4 regions of the Bradyrhizobium sp. CCBAU 51745 genome follow, and region 3 is predicted to be linked to each of the others. Evidence: predicted binding sites of a transcription regulator. Region 3 holds the regulator's gene; each other region holds the start of a gene.
What was found. The regulator HrcA, encoded in region 3, represses chaperone genes, less so after heat shock. The targets are predictions, from matches to a motif close to GTTAGCACTCNCNNNNNGNGAGTGCTAAC.

Region 1: the regulator HrcA is predicted to act here: its motif matches at 2,766-2,794, upstream of XH98_RS28685 (co-chaperone GroES).
Region 2: the regulator HrcA is predicted to act here: its motif matches at 2,246-2,274, upstream of XH98_RS05530 (co-chaperone GroES).
Region 4: the regulator HrcA is predicted to act here: its motif matches at 2,417-2,445, upstream of XH98_RS14475 (co-chaperone GroES).

What each region holds. Positions count from the first base shown of each region.
Region 1 covers NZ_LBJP01000087.1:162,972-167,597, reverse strand. Annotated here, with positions in the region: gene XH98_RS28695 (hypothetical protein) at 1-379, opposite strand, end outside; gene groL (chaperonin GroEL) at 517-2,148, opposite strand; gene XH98_RS28685 (co-chaperone GroES) at 2,374-2,670, opposite strand; gene XH98_RS28680 (hypothetical protein) at 2,989-3,507, shown strand; gene XH98_RS28675 (protein phosphatase CheZ) at 3,692-4,456, opposite strand.
Region 2 covers NZ_LBJP01000004.1:73,834-78,459, reverse strand. Annotated here, with positions in the region: gene XH98_RS05540 (hypothetical protein) at 1-28, opposite strand, end outside; gene groL (chaperonin GroEL) at 202-1,842, opposite strand; gene XH98_RS05530 (co-chaperone GroES) at 1,889-2,203, opposite strand; gene XH98_RS05525 (usg protein) at 2,612-2,899, shown strand; gene XH98_RS05520 (cupin domain-containing protein) at 3,067-3,594, shown strand; gene XH98_RS05515 (rhomboid family intramembrane serine protease) at 3,983-4,626, shown strand, end outside.
Region 3 covers NZ_LBJP01000084.1:124,497-129,122, reverse strand. Annotated here, with positions in the region: gene hemW (radical SAM family heme chaperone HemW) at 1-178, opposite strand, end outside; gene rdgB (RdgB/HAM1 family non-canonical purine NTP pyrophosphatase) at 165-800, opposite strand; gene rph (ribonuclease PH) at 812-1,525, opposite strand; gene hrcA (heat-inducible transcriptional repressor HrcA) at 1,708-2,796, shown strand; gene grpE (nucleotide exchange factor GrpE) at 2,895-3,500, shown strand; gene pncA (bifunctional nicotinamidase/pyrazinamidase) at 3,622-4,344, opposite strand; gene XH98_RS25160 (hypothetical protein) at 4,476-4,626, opposite strand, start outside.
Region 4 covers NZ_LBJP01000059.1:34,985-39,610, reverse strand. Annotated here, with positions in the region: gene XH98_RS41090 (helix-turn-helix domain-containing protein) at 1-183, opposite strand, end outside; gene XH98_RS14485 (hypothetical protein) at 322-930, opposite strand; gene XH98_RS14480 (hypothetical protein) at 1,008-1,454, shown strand; gene XH98_RS14475 (co-chaperone GroES) at 2,482-2,796, shown strand; gene groL (chaperonin GroEL) at 2,877-4,520, shown strand.

The sequences.
Region 1 (4,626 bases), on a different contig from region 3:
GGAACTCAAAGGTGTCGCCGGTGGGCTTGCGCGTGAGCTTGACCGTGACGGGCGCCTTGGCGCCGAGGCTCGTGGTCGTGCCGGTCAAGGTCTGGCCGGAGACCTGGAGATTGACGACGAAGCGGTCCTTGCGATCGGAATTTTTCGCCACGGGATAGCAAACGTCGAGCACGGCCGCGGTGACCGTCTTGCCCTGCCGCGTCTCCTTCAGGATGACGTCGGCGTTGCCGTCCATCAGCCCGTCGATCGAGGTGAAATAGCGCGTCTCGGTGCCGCCGGGCGCCGCGGCCTTCGGCGACAGCTTCATCTGGGCTGATACGAGTCCCGGAGACATGACGAGCAGGCTCGCCAAGAGAGCCGTCGGAAAAAGCGCGCGCATTGACGAAATCCTCAAATCAGAATCGGCGCGCCACCGTAGTGGGTTTTGTCCGCCGGTTGAAGCGCAGGCCATTGTGGGCAAAAAAGAAGGCCGCCCGGAGGCGGCCTTCGCAATAGTTTCAGCGGGAAGGATAGGCTTTAGAAACCGCCCATGCCGCCGCCGGCCGGCATGGCGGGCGCGGCTTCCTTCTTCGGCGTCTCGGCGACCATGGCTTCGGTGGTCACCAGCAGGCCGGCCACGGAGGAGGCGTCCTGCAGCGCGGTGCGCACCACCTTGGCGGGATCGATGATGCCTTTCTCGATCATGTCGACATAGTCCTCGGTCTGGGCGTCGAAGCCGAAGGTCTCGGACTTGTTCTCCAGGATCTTGCCGACCACGATCGAGCCCTCGACGCCGGCATTCTCCGAGATCTGGCGGATCGGAGCTTCCAGCGCCTTCAGCACGATATTGATGCCGGCCTGCACGTCGGCATTGGCGTTGGTGAGACGGCCGACCGCCTTCTTGGCGCGCAGCAAGGTCACGCCGCCGCCGGGGACGATGCCTTCCTGGACCGCGGCACGGGTGGCGTTGAGCGCGTCCTCGACGCGGTCCTTCTTCTCCTTGACCTCGATCTCGGTGGCGCCGCCGACGCGGATCACCGCGACGCCGCCGGCGAGCTTGGCCAGGCGCTCCTGCAGCTTCTCACGGTCGTAGTCCGAGGTGGTCTCCTCGATCTGGGCCTTGATCTGGCCGACGCGGGCCTCGATGTCCGGCTTCTTGCCGGCGCCCTTGACGATCGTGGTGTTCTCCTTGTCGATCACGACCTTGCCGGCGCGGCCGAGCATCTTCACCGTGACGTTCTCGAGCTTCATGCCGAGGTCCTCGGAGATCAGCTGGCCGCCGGTGAGGATGGCGAGGTCTTCCAGCATGGCCTTGCGGCGGTCACCGAAGCCGGGCGCCTTGACGGCGGCGACCTTGAGGCCGCCACGCAGGCGGTTGACGACCAGGGTCGCCAGCGCCTCGCCCTCGACGTCCTCGGCGATGATGACGAGCGGCTTGCCCGACTGCACCACGGCTTCGAGCACCGGCAGCATGGCCTGCAGGCCGGAGAGCTTCTTCTCGTGCAGGAGGATGTAGGCGTCCTCGAGCTCGGCGGTCATCTTCTCGGGGTTGGTGACGAAGTACGGGCTGAGATAGCCGCGATCGAACTTCATGCCCTCGACGATGTCGACTTCGGTGTCGAGCGACTTGTTTTCCTCGACGGTGATGACGCCCTCGTTGCCGACCTTCTGCATCGCCTGCGCGATCATCTTGCCGATGGCCGAATCGCCGTTGGCCGAGATGGTGCCGACCTGGGCGACCTCGGAGGAGGCGGCGACGGGCTTGGCGCGCTTCTCGATGTCCTTGACGACGGCATGGACCGCGGTGTCGATGCCGCGCTTGAGGTCCATCGGATTCATGCCGGCGGCAACCGCCTTGGCGCCTTCGCGCACGATGGCCTGGGCCAGCACGGTCGCGGTGGTGGTGCCGTCGCCGGCGAGGTCGTTGGTCTTGGAGGCAACCTCTCGCACCATCTGGGCGCCCATGTTCTCGAACTTGTCCTCGAGCTCGATCTCCTTGGCGACGGTGACGCCGTCCTTGGTGATGCGGGGCGCACCGAAGCTCTTCTCGATGACGACGTTGCGGCCCTTGGGGCCGAGCGTCACCTTGACGGCGTTGGCGAGAATGTCGACGCCGCGCAGCATGCGATCGCGCGCGTCTCCGGAAAACTTGACGTCCTTGGCAGCCATTGTCTGCAATCCTTCTTAATCCGTGATGTGTCTGTCGCACTCCGTTCGTCATTGCCGGGCTTGACCCGCCTGCGCGGCCGAAGCCGCTTCGGCGTGGCGTAGGCCCGGCAATCCATCTCACTGCGAAGAATGATGGTTGCCCGGGTCATCTAGTGCGAAGACGCGCTTCGCGCTTCTGCCCGGGCATGACGATGAGATATTCAGCGGCCGTTCAGACGGATGGCTCTAGGCCATCACGCCCATGATGTCCGACTCCTTCATGATCAGGAGCTCTTCGTTGTCGATCTTGACCTCGGTGCCCGACCACTTGCCGAACAGCACGCGGTCGCCGACCTTGAGGTCGATCGGGATCAGCTTGCCCGCCTCGTCACGGCCGCCGGGGCCGACGGCGACGACTTCGCCCTGGGACGGCTTTTCCTTGGCGGTGTCGGGGATGATGATGCCGCCCTTGGTCTTTTCCTCGGCGTCGATACGTTTGACCACGACACGGTCATGCAGCGGACGAAATTTGGACTTAGCCATGACGTTTCCCTTTGGAGGCTCGCTTTTCGATAAGCAGCGGAAGTGAGTGGGGGCGGCGCTGCCGTTCTCCCTCTTGCCGAGGGGCGAGCGGCGCGCTTAGCAATCGGTCTTTCCGAGTGCTAATAGGGCGCAGGGGATATGGCTTGGCTGTGATCCTGTCAAGCAAAGGTGGTTAAGCGATTGGTGAGGCGGATATAGGATGGTGGCACTGGAAGCTCGTTCGGGGGAGAGGCGTATCTTAGGACGTCATTGCCCTGGCTGCGGTTTTGCGCTTGGCTGCGGGAGGGATGCGGCCATGGTCTTGTTCGGGGGAATGCCATGATCAGTTCAGCTCACGCGCGCACGCTTACCAACCTGGCGGCGGCCTCTTGCCTGGCGCTGCTGCTGGGGGCCTGCGGCGGCGGCATGAGCCTGCCGTCCTTCTCGTCCCAGCCGGCGCCCGAGGCCGAGCCCGGCGTCGCGCCGGAAATGCCGGCCTCGATCCGCGCCGACGAGATCGTCGGCCGCTGGGGCCTCGCCTCGTTCCAGAACCCGGCCGACCGCGCCCGTACCGAGGCGGCCGCGCGGGCCCAGTGCAAGAACCCCTACGTCATCGGCGCCGGCTCCTCCGGCGGGGTGATCATGCATCTGGCCGACCAGGCCACGCCGCAGGAACTGCGGCTGAAGGGCTCGCCGAGCGGCAAGAACTATATCGGCCCATCCGGCCCGACGCCGGGCGAGCAGGACCGCGAGATCGTCTCCTTCGACGGCCGCGTCATGATCACCCGCTTCGTCGACAAGGACGCCGCCACCCGCTACGGCAACATGGTCTACGTCCGCTGCGCGCCGCGGGCGTGATTCCTCTCCGTCATTCCGGGGCGGTCCGCAGGACCGAACCCGGAATGACGAGATTCTCAGGTGCGCAAATGCGCACCATAGTTCACGCTTCGCGTGCCCCGGAATGACAGTTCGAGAGAAATGAAGGCAACAAAAAACGCCGGCCCTCGGGCCGGCGATTTGTTTTCTCTCTGTCGCGTCGCGCTTAGTCGAACAGCGCGTCGATGTCGTCCTGCGAGGCGTGGCCGACGTCGCCGGCGAGTTTCGGGCCGTTGAGCAGCTTTTCGTCTTCGCTGCGGTTGTCGACATGGACCGGCACGTGGGACTTGATGGCGTCGACGCCACCCCAGATCTCCATCATCGCGTTGATGTGCTGCTCGATGAACTTCATCGTGCTCATGACCTTGCTGATGCGCTGGCCGGTCAGATCCTGGAAGTTGCAGGCCTCGAAGATCGAGATGACGCGTTCCTGGATGTCGTCGGCGAGCCGCTTCTGCTGATCGATCGAGTCCACCTTGGACATCGCGCTCGCCGCCTGGTCGATCGACTCCGCGGCTTCGAGGATCTGCTGGGTCGCCTGTTCGGTGCCGCCGACCACCGCGCCGAGCTCGCCGTTGACCTTGGCCATCTCGCCGCCGTCGAAGCTCTTGCCGTGCAAGGTCGCGATCTCGCGCTTGGTACGGTCGATGGCATCGTGGATGAGGTCGAGCTCGACTTTCAGCTTCTCGCACTGCTCGATCTGGGCGCGATAGGTCTCCAGCAGCGCGCGCGTTTCGGCAACTTCGTGCGCCACGACGGTGTCGCTCTGCGGCTGCGCGGCGTGGCCGCCTCGCGCCATCTGGGCGCGGATCGCGCGCAACTCCGCCATGATTTCGCTATGCATCGGGCCTGCCTCTTCAGTCATGTCCAGAATCGGCATCTCGCCACCGGCGATATCCTCGACACGAAAACGCTTGCGGTGAACAGCCATCAGGATACTCCCCCCACCTCACTCACGCGTCTTTGTAGACAGAAGCGATTTAACACGAGGTTCACGTCCGGAACTGTCGTGCAGCCGCGCGCGACGGCACGCAAACGCACGATTAACCATGAGGCTTTGCCTTTCATCGAAAATAAACGCTGATCGGGAAATTGCAGCGT
Region 2 (4,626 bases), on a different contig from region 3:
GCAGCGGAAAGATCATACGGCGCGACATTGCAATTCTCGTCAGGGCTCCGCGTAAGGCTAGCCGAGGTGATCAGAACGATACTCGCCGGAATTGTAGTTTTGGTTGCAGACCGCCACAAGACGCAGCGTCGGGCCGCCGCGTCCAAAACAAAAACCCCGGCATCGCTGCCGGGGTTTCGCAAGTCTTGAGGTGGTTGGACCTTAGAAGTCCATGCCGCCCATGCCGCCGCCCGGGGGCATTGCGGGGCCGGCGCCGCCCTTCTTGGGCAGCTCGGCGACCATGGCTTCCGTGGTGATCAGGAGCGCCGCCACCGAGGCTGCGTTCTGGATCGCGGTACGGACCACCTTGGTCGGGTCGATGATGCCCTTCTTGACGAGGTCGGCATATTCGCCGGTCTGGGAATCGAAGCCGTAATTGTAGGCCTTGTTCTCCAGGATCTTGCCGACGATCACCGAGCCGTCTTCACCGGCGTTGATCGCGATCTGGCGAGCGGGAGCCGACAGCGCCTTGCGCACGATCTCGACGCCGGTCTTCTGGTCGTCGTTCTTGGTGCGCAGGCCCTTGAGCTGCTCGGAAGCACGGAGCAGGGCGACGCCGCCGCCCGGGACGATGCCTTCCTCGACAGCCGCGCGGGTCGCATGCATCGCGTCATCAACGCGATCCTTGCGCTCCTTCACCTCGACCTCGGTCGCGCCGCCGACGCGGATCACCGCGACGCCGCCAGCGAGCTTGGCGAGACGCTCCTGGAGCTTCTCACGATCGTAGTCCGAGGTGGTCTCCTCGATCTGCGCCTTGATCTGGGCCACGCGCGCCTCGATGTCGGCCTTCTTGCCGGCGCCGTTGACGATCGTGGTGTTCTCCTTGTCGATCATCACCTTCTTGGCGCGACCGAGCATGTTGAGCGTGACGTTCTCGAGCTTGATGCCGAGATCTTCCGAGATCGCCTGGCCACCGGTCAGGATCGCGATGTCCTGCAGCATGGCCTTGCGGCGATCGCCGAAGCCCGGAGCCTTGACGGCCGCGACCTTCAGGCCGCCGCGCAGACGGTTCACGACCAGGGTCGCGAGCGCTTCACCTTCGACGTCTTCGGCGACGATGACCAGCGGCTTGCCGGTCTGCACCACGGCCTCGAGCAGCGGCAGCAGTTCGTTCAGCGAGGAGAGCTTCTTCTCGTTGATGAGGATGTAGGCGTCGTCCATCTCAACGCGCATCTTGTCGGCGTTGGTGACGAAGTAGGGCGAGATGTAGCCGCGATCGAACTGCATGCCCTCGACGACGTCGAGCTCGGTCTCGAGCGACTTGGCTTCCTCGACGGTGATGACACCCTCGTTGCCGACCTTCTTCATGGCGTCGGAGAGGAACTTGCCGATCTCCTGGTCGCCGTTCGCCGAGATGGTGCCGACCTGGGCGATCTCGTCGTTCGAGGTGACCTTCTTGGAGTTCTTCTGCAGGTCCGCAACCACAGCCTCGACCGCGAGGTCGATACCGCGCTTGAGGTCCATCGGGTTCATGCCGGCGGCAACCGACTTGGCGCCTTCCTTCACGATCGCCTGGGCCAGCACGGTGGCGGTGGTGGTGCCGTCGCCGGCCGCGTCAGCGGACTTGGAGGCGACTTCGCGCACCATCTGCGCGCCCATGTTCTCGAACTTGTCCTCGAGCTCGATCTCCTTGGCGACGGTGACGCCGTCCTTGGTGATGCGGGGAGCGCCGAACGACTTGTCGAGCACGACGTTGCGGCCCTTCGGGCCGAGCGTGACCTTCACCGCGTTGGCGAGAACGTCGACGCCGCGCAGCATCTTGTCGCGCGCTTCAACCGCGAATTTGACTTCTTTGGCTGCCATCTGGAATTTTCCTTAGGAATGTTGATTGGAGGGAGGAGAGGGGCTCTTAAGCCGCCTTCTTCTTGGACTCGGTGACCTCGAGAACGCCCATCACGTCGCTCTCCTTCATGATCAGCAGGTCCTGGCCGTCGATCTTGACTTCGGTGCCGGACCACTTGCCGAACAGCACGCGGTCGCCGACCTTCAGGTCGATCGGAACCAGCTTGCCAGCCTCGTCGCGGCCACCCGGGCCGACGGCAACGACTTCACCCTGGGAGGGCTTTTCCTTGGCAGTGTCGGGAATGATGATGCCGCCGGCGGTCTTCTCTTCTGCGTCGATGCGCTTGACCACGACGCGGTCGTGAAGCGGACGGAATTTCATGCAGTCCTCCTAAGCATTTGCACGAGTTGAGGATTTCAAGATGTTAGCAGTCTGTGCCAGTGAGTGCCAGCACAGGTGCAGCTGAAATAGGACAGGAATTTTGCGGGGGCAAGGGCTTCTAGCAGAAAATTCGGCACTCTGAAGGCCCAAGTGCCAGAAACCTTTCCCATCGTTAACCGATTTCGGAGCGCCTTTTCGAGGGCGCCGTGATGACCGTGGTGACCGTATTAGCACGGTGCCCGCTCTGCTGCTAACGCATTGAATTTCAACAGCTTGTTAAACTTTTGGGCTTGAGATGGATTGTCAGTTTGCGTCACATTTCTCTCATGTGAGCGCATCGTTTCCGGGTGGCTCCCGGGGCACGGATCAAGCCACCCCCTGTATGCGCTCCTGCAAAGGAGGTTTGGCATGGGACTGCGCGTTGGGGGCGTTTCCGAGGACTTCAGGAAACAGATGCTGGGCTACGGGCTGACAACGGCCCAAATTCTCTACCGGATGCCGGATCATCCGTCATTGCTCCAGACTTACGTCTGGCAGAACTACGACATGTTCCCGAAATTCCCGGCGCTGACCGATTTCCTGGCGTTCTGGACCGAGAAGCTCGACGGCCCGCTGCATTCGGTGACCGTCGCGCACTCCAAGCTGATCAAGCCGGCCGAGCTGCGCGCGATCGACGGCGTGTTCCGGTTGAATTGAGATAGAGCACCGCTCTTGTAGGGTGGGCAAAGGCGCGCCCTTCGCGCGCCGTGCCCACCATCTCTCTCCGTGATCACATGCAGAACGTGGGCACGCTTCGCTTTGCCCACCCTACGAAATCTGTTTCCGTGCTAGCCTCTCGTCATAACAACACCGGGAGGCCGCCCATGGCCAAGACAACAAAATCGCGCAGCGCAGCCCAGACTGTGGGGAAGAAACGAAGCGCCGCCAAGTCCGCCGCACGATCCTCCGCGCGCAAGGTGGTGAAATCAAAAGCCCGCACGGCCGCTGCGAAAAAACCCGCCCGCCCCAAGCAGCGCATCGCCATCAGCCATCACCGCGAGGAAGATTTCAAAGCCGACGGCCTGCGCGCCTACGCCAAGTACCGCGATCTCGGCATCGCCAACGCGACCCACGGCCTCGCGCAGGCGCACGTCATCCGCCTGCAAGGCCCCTGCGATCCCGCCGAGGTGTCGAAACTGCACTTCCACGACGTCGACTTCCAGATGGTCTATGTGCTCAAGGGCTGGGTGAAGACCTACATGGATGGGCAAGGCGAGACGATGATGCAGCAAGGCAGCGCCTGGACCCAGCCGCCGAAGATCAAGCACATGATCTTGGATTATTCTGACGATGTGGAGCTGCTGGAAGTGATCTTGCCGGCGGAGTTCAGGACGGTGGAGTTGAAGGCGTAGGCTTTCTCCTCGTCATTGCGAGGAGCGCTTGCGACGACTTGTCCGCCGAAGCCTCTGGCGAAGGCGGAAGCAATCCAGGCTGTTTCCGCGGATACATTTCTGGATTGCTTCGCTCCGCTCGCAATGACGACGGAAAGAGCTTGCTTCGTAGCCCGGATGGAGTGGAGCGAAATCCGGGAAAGCCTCTCCGCGGTGAGTGTGGTCTCGCATTGCGCTGCACTTCATCCGGGCTACGGCATGCGCCGACACAATCCCTAAAAAGCCCCAGATCCGCGAAACCGGGCCGTTACCAGTCCGACCAATTCACCAGCCCCTATCGCAGCCCGCTAACCCGATCGAAAATATCCCTGGCGTCAACTCAAGGCTGTGACACCAGGGACATGCTTTGATGGCGACCAATAGTTTTGGCCGGCGCGGCGTCGTGGCGCCACCTTCGAGAGCCTCGTTTCAATCCGTCGCCACGCCGGCCGCTCCCGCGGTCATGCGGGACGACGATGAGTCCGCGAGTGAGAGCTCGCTTTTTCGCGACAACAAGTTTCTCTCCGATATCCCTTTCCTCACAATCGGCCTGATTTTCTGTCTGATGGTGATCTTCGCGCTGCAACGGAGTCTCGCCGTCGACATGGGGCGGGACGGCTCACTCGATGTCCGCTCGCTGATCGCACAGGGCGCGTCCGGCTACGATCTGGTTGTCGGGAAAAACGAGTGGTGGCGGATTGGCCTTGCGCCGCTTCTGCATGGCAGCCAGTGGCACCTCATAGGCAATTGCGTTGCGCTGTTCATCGTCGGCGTCAGGCTAGAGAGCCTGATCGGCCGTGGCTGGTTTTCGCTGATCTTTGTTGCCAGTGCGCTGGCCGGCGAGGCCGGCTCGCTGCTGGGCAATGGCTCGGGCACGGTCGGCGTCGGCGCGTCAGGCGCCATTACCGGGCTCATCGCCGCGCTGTTCGTTGCGAGCTTCGAGCCCGAGGCGGACGCCGAGACGACGATGTCGCGACTGAAGACGTCGCTCTTCTTCGGTGTTCCGGCACTGCT
Region 3 (4,626 bases):
CGCGGCCGGGTGCGCGCGCGGCGGTCGTCGCGATCTCGCGCGCAAAGGCCGAAGCAAAGCGCGCCTCGTCGATCGCTGCGTGGCGGACATGGCTGTTGAAGTCGCAATAGGGGCACTTCGACAGGCAGAACGGCCAGTGCACGTAGACGCCGAACGCATCCTTGTCAGCGCGGCTCAAGGCAGATCTCCGCCAGTTTCACGAAGGCGCGGGCGCGGTGCGACAGGCCGAGGCCGAGCGGCGGCAGGCCGTGCTTCTCGATGCTCTCCATCTCGCCAAAAGTGCGCGTATGACCGTCGGGCAGGAACATCGGATCGTAACCGAAGCCGGAAGTGCCGCGTGGCGGCCATACCAGCGTGCCGTCGACGCGCGCCTCGACCTCTTCGAGATGATGATCGGGCCAGGCGACGCAGAGCGCGGAGACGAAATGGGCCTTGCGCTTGTCGGGCTTGATGGCACCGCGCTCCTGCAACAGGCGCTCGATCTGCGCCATCGCGGCGCCGAAGTCTTTGTTTGGACCGGCCCAGCGCGCGCTGTAGATGCCCGGTGCGCCATCGAGCGCGTCGACCACGATGCCGGAATCGTCGGCGAAAGCAGGCAGCCCGGTCGCCTGCGCCGCCGCGATCGCCTTGATCGCGGCATTGCTGCGGAAGTCGTTGCCGGTCTCGTCAGGCTCGGAAAGGCCGAGCTCACCGGCCGACACCACCTCGATGCCGTGAGGCGCGAGCAGCTCCTTCATCTCGGCGAGCTTGCCGGGATTGTGGGTGGCGATGACGAGCTTTCCGGTGATTCGGCGGTGCATGGGCCTATTGACTACGCGACAGCCAGTTTCTGCAAGTCCACCAGCCGCGCGATGCCCTTTTGAGCGAGAGCGATCAGCTTCAGGAACTCGTCCTGCGTGAACGGCTCGCGTTCCGCGGTGCCCTGCACCTCGATGATGCGGCCATCGCCGGTCATGACGAAATTGGCGTCGGTCTCGGCCTCCGAATCCTCGGCATAGTCGAGATCGAGCACCGGCGTGCCGTTGTAGATGCCGCAGGAGATCGCGGCGACGTTGTCGCGCATCACGTTGGCCTTGACCATGTTGCGCGCCTTCATCCAGTTGATGCAATCGGCGAGTGCGACCCAGGCGCCGGTGATCGAGGCGGTGCGGGTGCCGCCGTCGGCCTGCAGCACGTCGCAATCGACCGTGATCTGGCGCTCACCGAGCGCTTCGAGATCGACGATGGTGCGAAGCGAGCGGCCGATCAGGCGCTGGATCTCGACGGTGCGGCCGCTCTGCTTGCCTGCGGAGGCTTCGCGGCGGGTGCGTTCGGAGGTGGCGCGCGGCAGCATGCCGTATTCGGCGGTGACCCAGCCGCGCCCCTGGCCCTTCAGCCATGGCGGCAGGCGGTCTTCCAGGGTGGCGGTGACGAGCACATGGGTGTCGCCGAATTTCACCAGGCAGGAGCCTTCCGCATATTTGACCACGCCGCGCTCCAGCGTCACGGGGCGCAATTCGTCGGGCGCACGGCGGCTTGGCCGCATGGGAAATCCTCCAGAACTCATGGTCTAGAACTTGTGGGGTAGGGCTGTTCGCGGTGCTTGTAGGTGGGGTCAGGGTGGGCAGCAAGGCTTTTTCACCCCCCGATATCCACCCCGCAAACGCGACGCTTGTCAGAACCGTCCTGGATGGACAAATTATGTGCATCTGAGAGGAGTTACCGTCTGTGGCCCATCACGATCCGATCCATCTGATCGCGCCGCGCGCAGGCCTCGCCCAGCTCAACGAGCGCTCCCGCGACATCTTTCGTCAAATTGTCGAAAGCTATCTCGCGACTGGCGAACCGGTCGGCTCGCGCAACATTTCCCGCTTGATCGCGATGCCGCTGTCGCCGGCCTCGGTCCGCAACGTCATGGCCGATCTGGAACAGCTCGGGCTGATCTATGCGCCGCACACCTCGGCCGGCCGCTTGCCGACGGAACTCGGCCTGCGCTTCTTTGTCGACGCCTTGATGCAGGTCGGCGACCTCAACGAGGCCGAGCGGCAGTCGATCCAGAGCCAGCTGACCTCGGTCGGCCAGGCCCAATCGGTCGAGGCGGCGCTGGACCAGGCGCTGACGCGGCTGTCCGGCCTCACCCGCACCGCAGCCGTCGTTCTGACGCCGAAGTCCAATACGCGGCTGAAGCACATCGAATTCGTCCGATTGGAACCCGAGCAGGCGCTGGTGATCCTGGTCGGCGAGGACGGCCAGGTCGAAAACCGCGTGCTGACGCTGCCGCCGGGGGTTCCCTCCTCGGCCATCACTGAAGCCGGCAATTTCCTCAACGCGCGGATCCGCGGCCGCACGCTCGCCGAGGCGCGGCTCGAGCTGGAAACCGCGCTCGCGGAAGCTCGCGCCGAGCTCGATCAGCTGACCCAGAAGGTGATCTCGGCCGGGATCGCGAGCTGGTCGGGCGGCGAGAACGAGGACCGTCAGCTCATCGTCCGCGGCCATGCCAATCTATTGGAAGATCTGCATGCGCTGGAGGATCTCGAGCGTGTCAGGCTGCTGTTCGACGATCTCGAGACCAAGCGCGGCGTGATCGACCTGCTCGGGCGCGCCGAAACCGCTGAAGGTGTCAGGATCTTCATCGGCAGCGAGAACAAGCTGTTTTCGCTATCGGGCTCTTCCACCATCATCTCGCCCTACCGGGATGCCGCCGGCCGCATCGTCGGCGTTTTGGGCGTGATCGGGCCGACGCGGCTGAATTATGCCCGCGTGATCCCGACCGTGGATTACGCCGCCCGTATCGTCAGTCGCCTGGTGGGAGGCTGACCGGCATTTGAGCCGATCACGGGCGCTTGATTTTCAGCGCCCGAAGCACGATATCCGGGCCAGAAAACCTCCCCTTGAGCGAGTTCGAGAAGCAGCCGATGACCGATCCAACCCGGCAACCCGAAGACACGACTGCCGCGACCGGCGAGCCCGTGGTGTCAAAGCCCTACATCATGCCCGACGATCCCGAGCCGGGTTCGGTGGAGACGTTGCAGAAGGAAGCCGCCGAGGCCCGTGACCGCATGCTGCGGACGCTGGCCGAGATGGAAAACCTGCGCAAGCGCACCACCAAGGAGGTCGCCGATGCCCGACTCTACGGCATCACCGGCTTTGCCCGCGATGTGCTCGAGATCGCCGACAATCTCCAGCGCGCGCTCGACGCCGTTCCGGCCGAGGCGCGTGCCGCCGCCGATCCCGGTCTGACCGCGCTGATCGAGGGCGTCGAGCTCACCGAGCGTTCGCTGCTCAACGCACTGGAAAAGCATGGTGTGAAGAAGCTCGATCCCCAGGGTCAGAAGTTCGACCCCAACTTCCATCAGGCGATGTACGAAGTGCCCGATGCGTCGGTGCCCACGGGCACCGTCGTGCAGGTCATGCAGGCCGGCTACACCATCGGCGAGCGCGTGCTGCGGCCGGCGCTGGTCGGCGTCGCCAAGGGCGGCGCAAAGGCCGCGCCTGCTGCGAACAGCAACGAGGCGAACTGAGCGATGAAGTCATTCCGGGGCGATGCGCGGCATCGAACTACGGTGCGCAATTGCGCACCTGAGAATCTCGAGATTCCGGGTTCGGCTCTGCGAGCCGCCCCGGAATGACGATCGTCCAGTCTTACGCGCTCAACGCAATATCGCTCGACTGAATCCGCTTCACGCCGGCCTTGGCCATGTCGGCCCAGGCCTTGGCCAGCGAGCCCTGCGTGTCGATGCCGCGGCAGGCGTCCTCCACGACATAGACCTCAAAACCCGCCTTGCGCGCATCGAGCGCGGTCCAGGCGACACAGAAATCCGTGGCGAGACCCGCGACGAAGACGCGCTTGATCTTGCGCGACTTCAGATAGGCGGCAAGGCCGGTCGTTGTCTTGCCGTCGGCTTCGAGGAACGCCGAATAGCTGTCGACGTCCTTGTGAAAGCCCTTGCGGATGATGAGCTCGGCCTGCGGGATCGAGAGATCCTTCGACAGCGAGGCGCCCTCGGTGCCCTGCACGCAATGGTCGGGCCACAGCACCTGCTTGCCATAGGGCAGGTCGATGGTCTCGAACGGCTTCTTGCCGGAATGCACCGACGCGAACGAGATGTGGCCGGGCGTGTGCCAGTCCTGCGTCATCACCACGTTCGAAAATGCCTTCGCCATTTTATTGATGACGGGCACGACCTGCTCGCCTTCCTTCACCGCAAGGCTGCCGCCCGGCAGGAAGCAGTTTTGCACGTCGATCACGAGCAGCGCGGAGCTGTCGTCCGGCTTGATCGCAGCTGCTGCAAACAGTGCCGATGGAGCAAGGGCCACAAGCGCCGTCGTTCCCATCGCGGCCAAGATCTGTCGTCGATTAAGCATCGTCCGCCTCCCCTCCAGGATGATCCAAAACCTGATCCAACGCAGGCAAGCCTAGTTCCGTTCGTGTACGAACGAAAGCCCGAAAATGCGGCCGGGTTTGGTGAGTGGTTGGGCTGTCAGCCCCCCGTTTTCTACCCCTTCGGCTGGATGCCGTCGCGCACGGCGCGGAAGCGGGTGAAGGCGTCGGACCACTGGTCGCGCGGGGCGCTGGCGATGATGCGCAGCGAGGTGCCGCCGCCGAAGCGGATCCACTGCACCACCGTCACCGGGATCTTGTCCCTG
Region 4 (4,626 bases), on a different contig from region 3:
TTCTCCGATTTCGTCGGCAGTGGCTCCGTCGCAAAGGAGAGAGATTAATCGCTCCTCCTCTTCCCGTGACCAAGGTCGGCGCAAATTGCGACTTTTCGTCAAGTTTTGGCCTTGTCCGGGGTTATGGGCGCGGCGGTGCTGGCCGACGCGACTTATCCAGAATTCGATTGGGTTGTTCAACACGAGGCGGTGCCGGCGAGCGGCTGGGCTCAGGCGATCTATTATGGCGTACCATCAATGCCGCCAGACGAGCGTAGCTTCGCCTGAGCGCCGGCACAAACCACTCGGCCACTTCGTCCTGATCCATGGTTAGACACCCAATCACTCGAATACGAGGTCATCGGCCCACGAGGCCGAGCGATAGGGGCGCGCGTTTACGAGGTCGCGGTCGATCACGGCCCGCACAGCTGGGGCTGTTACAATGTCCGTGCGCTTCATTAGGTCTCGAAGCTCGAAGCGACCTTCCATGCTGATGGTTTTGAGCGACGCGATGATGTCAGTCACCGTGCTGCCATGCCCAAATGGCAGAAGCAACCTCTCGTACTCCACCTCGCGACCTTCGCCGTCCTTCAGATGAGAGACGGTGTATACCGGCCGACGCCGCTCGATGCATAGGTGATAAACGGGCATCACAGAGGCCGCCAACCGGGGGCCAACGTACTCGTCTAGTCGGCGGCCTTTGCCGGTCGCGCCATAAGCGCTCGACATGCGAGTGCCTTCGCTCTGTATCGTGACCACGGGCGGCGTGCAGGACGCTTCGATAGTGTAATAAACGAGATCGTCCGCTTCTTCTTTGAGGCGTTCAGGTTCGTACCCCGAAATGCCGGGAAGGTCGTCCTCATTGCGCAAGTAGAGCCTCAGCCAGGTGTTCAGAAGATCACGCTGGCGGATCGCCACCACAACCGCGGGTGTCGCACTTTGAAATTCCATTGCTTGCAGACCCGAACGGTTGCCGAGCCGAAGCTTACCTCCGTCTCGCTAACGGTGCGTTAAGTCTTAGCGCCGCCTTGCGTGCGCAAGCCGACGCGCTGGACATTGAGGCGCAGGTGAAGCGGCGCCTTGCTGACGAGTATGATGCGGCGCAGGCGCGTGGCGAAGTGCAGACGGCCGGCCGGGACCGGGTGAGCAAAGTTTCAAAGGAGAACAATGCTCCAACAGCCGCCGACGTCGGCCTCTCCCGAAAAGAAATCCACGAAGCCCGCCAGATCAGGGACGTCGAGAAGCGCGACTCGGGTATCGGTAGACGGACCGTCGACGCAGCCTTGATGGCAGGCAAAGAACCGAAAAAAGCTGCGGTCTGTAAGACAACGGCAAAAGCCGCCACCGAAAACGCCGAGACCTCAAATCTGTCGCCGTCCGACATACCGCGAGCTGCTCGGCGCGATTGCCTTGAGGTACTCCGGCGCAGTACCTTGCAGCCAAGTGGTCTATCCCGCTCGATTCCACCCATGTAATCCCTCACCGCCAAATCAACGGGCGGGAAAACCTGCCCCGGTATCCTCAATGTGGAGAGGATCATTCGTCAGGCTCGACAGGGCGTATAATTACTAAGTGTGATTATCCTTCATCTAAACAACATGATCACCTCTCTTGTTGCATTATTGGGTCCGTTCATTTTGAACGCCGCGGTCAGTCTCGCTAAGCGCCTCGGCAACCTCTCGTCGACGCCTGTTATTCGCTTTGTGCTGGCCCTCTTTTCGCTCGTAGGCGTCATTTGCTACAGCGCGCTTAATGGCACCCCGCTCGATGTAAATTCGGTCACCAGCATCGTTGGGACACTTTTCCTCTCGGCAAGCATTTTTCGCAGCTCACGGCACCTATAGCCTGTTCTTCCAGCAGGTTGCCGATGCTGTCGCCTCGTACACTCCTTCTGACCAGGGCTAAAATCGAACGATAGCGGCTGTTGTCGCCAGTAGACACTGAGGTCCGCATGATGTTCCTGGTCGAAGCGGGTCCTCCCAGGCCCCGGTATGGCACAAGCGCGCCCCGAAATTTCACCAGCCAGCTGAGGTGATTCTTGGGTTGACACGGTTGACAGGTTGACAGGCGGGCACCTTCCCAGAGCTACTCACTGAAACAGTCTCACTGAAGCGTCAAGACGCACACGTAGTTTTGCTGTTCTCTCGACGGAGGGAGAGAATCTCTAAAGAAAGTTGCTCGACTGCTGCGGCTCAGGTTCTCTCGCTAGGCGAGAGGGATGGGATTTCCCGACTTCTCCGCGTACCGTGACGGGATCTAGACCGCCGTTGGACGCGGCATCATAGTACCTGAACATGCTAACCCAGACGCCGGCCAAGAGTTCATTCCATGGCTCCTTTAGGTGGCTCTGAACGAGCCTCCAGTGAGGGCGATGGATTTTCGAAATCCTTCGTCGCTTTGTCTTGTATGCCGGCCAGGCCGGCTTATTTTCGGAGCGGTTAGCACTCGCTCGCTTCGACTGCTTTTTCAAAAATATAAACGACTAGAAGATAGGAGGAGAGCATGAAATTCCGTCCGCTTCACGATCGGGTCGTGGTCAAGCGCATCGACGCGGAAGAGAAGACCGCTGGCGGCATCATCATTCCCGATACAGCCAAGGAAAAACCCTCCCAGGGCGAAGTCATCGCCGTTGGCCCCGGTGGCCGCGACGAAGCCGGCAAGCTGGTTCCGATCGACCTGAAGGTTGGCGACCGCGTGCTGTTCGGCAAGTGGTCGGGCACCGAGGTCAAGATCGACGCCGAGGAACTGTTGATCATGAAGGAGAGTGACATCATGGGCGTTCTCACCGAGATGTCTTCCAAGAAGAAGGCCGCCTAATCCACCGCTCGCATCGCTCAAGTGCCTGCCGGTCGCCTCATCAAGGCTGAGACCAAGTCAAAAACTCAGGGAAACCCACCATGTCAGCCAAAGAAGTGAAATTCGGCGTCGACGCCCGCGACCGGATGCTACGCGGTGTCGACATCCTCCACAATGCAGTGAAAGTGACGCTCGGCCCAAAGGGCCGCAACGTCGTCCTCGACAAGTCGTTTGGCGCGCCCCGCATCACCAAGGACGGCGTCACCGTCGCCAAGGAGATCGAGCTCGAGGACAAGTTCGAGAACATGGGCGCGCAGATGGTGCGCGAAGTCGCCTCCAAGTCCGCTGACGCGGCCGGCGACGGCACCACCACCGCCACCGTGCTCGCGGCCGCGATCGTCCGTGAAGGCGCCAAGTCGGTTGCCGCCGGCATGAACCCGATGGACCTCAAGCGCGGTATCGACCTCGCGGTCGAGGCTGTGGTTGCCGACCTGCAGAAGAACTCCAAGAAGGTCACCTCGAACGACGAGATCGCCCAGGTCGGCACGATTTCGGCCAATGGCGACGCGGAGATCGGCAAGTTCATCTCCGACGCCATGAAGAAGGTCGGCAACGAGGGTGTCATCACCGTTGAGGAAGCCAAGTCGCTCGAGACCGAACTCGAAGTTGTCGAGGGCATGCAGTTCGATCGCGGCTACATCTCGCCCTACTTCGTCACCAATGCCGACAAGATGCGCGTTGAGATGGATGATGCCTACGTCCTGATCAATGAGAAAAAGCTATCTCAATTGAATGAACTACTTCCCTTGTTGGAAGCCGTGGTGCAGAGCGGCAAGCCGCTTGTGATTATCGCCGAAGACGTCGAAGGCGAAGCGCTCGCCACGCTCGTCGTCAACCGTCTCCGCGGCGGCCTTAAGGTCGCTGCTGTCAAAGCTCCGGGCTTCGGCGATCGCCGCAAAGCGATGCTCCAGGACATCGCAATCCTGACCGGCGGCCAGGCCATCTCGGAAGACCTCGGCATCAAGCTCGAGAACGTCACGCTCAACATGCTCGGTCGCGCCAAGAAGGTGATGATCGACAAGGAGAACACCACGATCGTCAGCGGCGCCGGCAAGAAGGCCGACATCGAAGCTCGCGTGGCGCAAATCAAGGCGCAGATCGAGGAGACCACCTCGGACTACGACCGTGAGAAGCTCCAGGAGCGTCTCGCCAAGCTCGCCGGCGGCGTCGCGGTGATCCGCGTCGGCGGCGCGACTGAGGTCGAGGTCAAGGAGCGCAAGGATCGCGTGGACGATGCGATGCATGCGACCCGCGCGGCGGTTGAAGAAGGCATCCTGCCGGGCGGCGGCGTTGCGCTACTGCGTGCCTCCGATCACCTCAAGGGCATTCGCACCAAAAATGACGACCAAAAGACCGGGGTCGAGATCGTGCGCAAGGCGTTGTCCTACCCGGCCCGCCAGATCGCAATCAACGCGGGCGAGGACGGCTCGGTGATCGTCGGCAAGATCCTCGAGAAGGATCAGTACGCCTATGGCTTCGACTCGCAGACCGGCGAATACGGCAACTTGGTCTCCAAGGGCATCATCGATCCGACTAAGGTGGTTCGAGTCGCGATCCAGAACGCGGCGTCCGTCGCAGCGCTCCTGATCACCACCGAAGCTATGGTGGCCGAAGTGCCGAAGAAGAATACTGGTGCGGGCGGCATGCCTCCGGGCGGCGGCGGCATGGGGGGTATGGACTTCTAAGTCCCACATAAGAGCTCAACAATAACAAGGCTCGGCAGCGATGCCGAGCCCTTTCCGATTTCCTGGCGGTCAGCCGGGGTCCAACACAGGCGCGCCGTATTGCGCG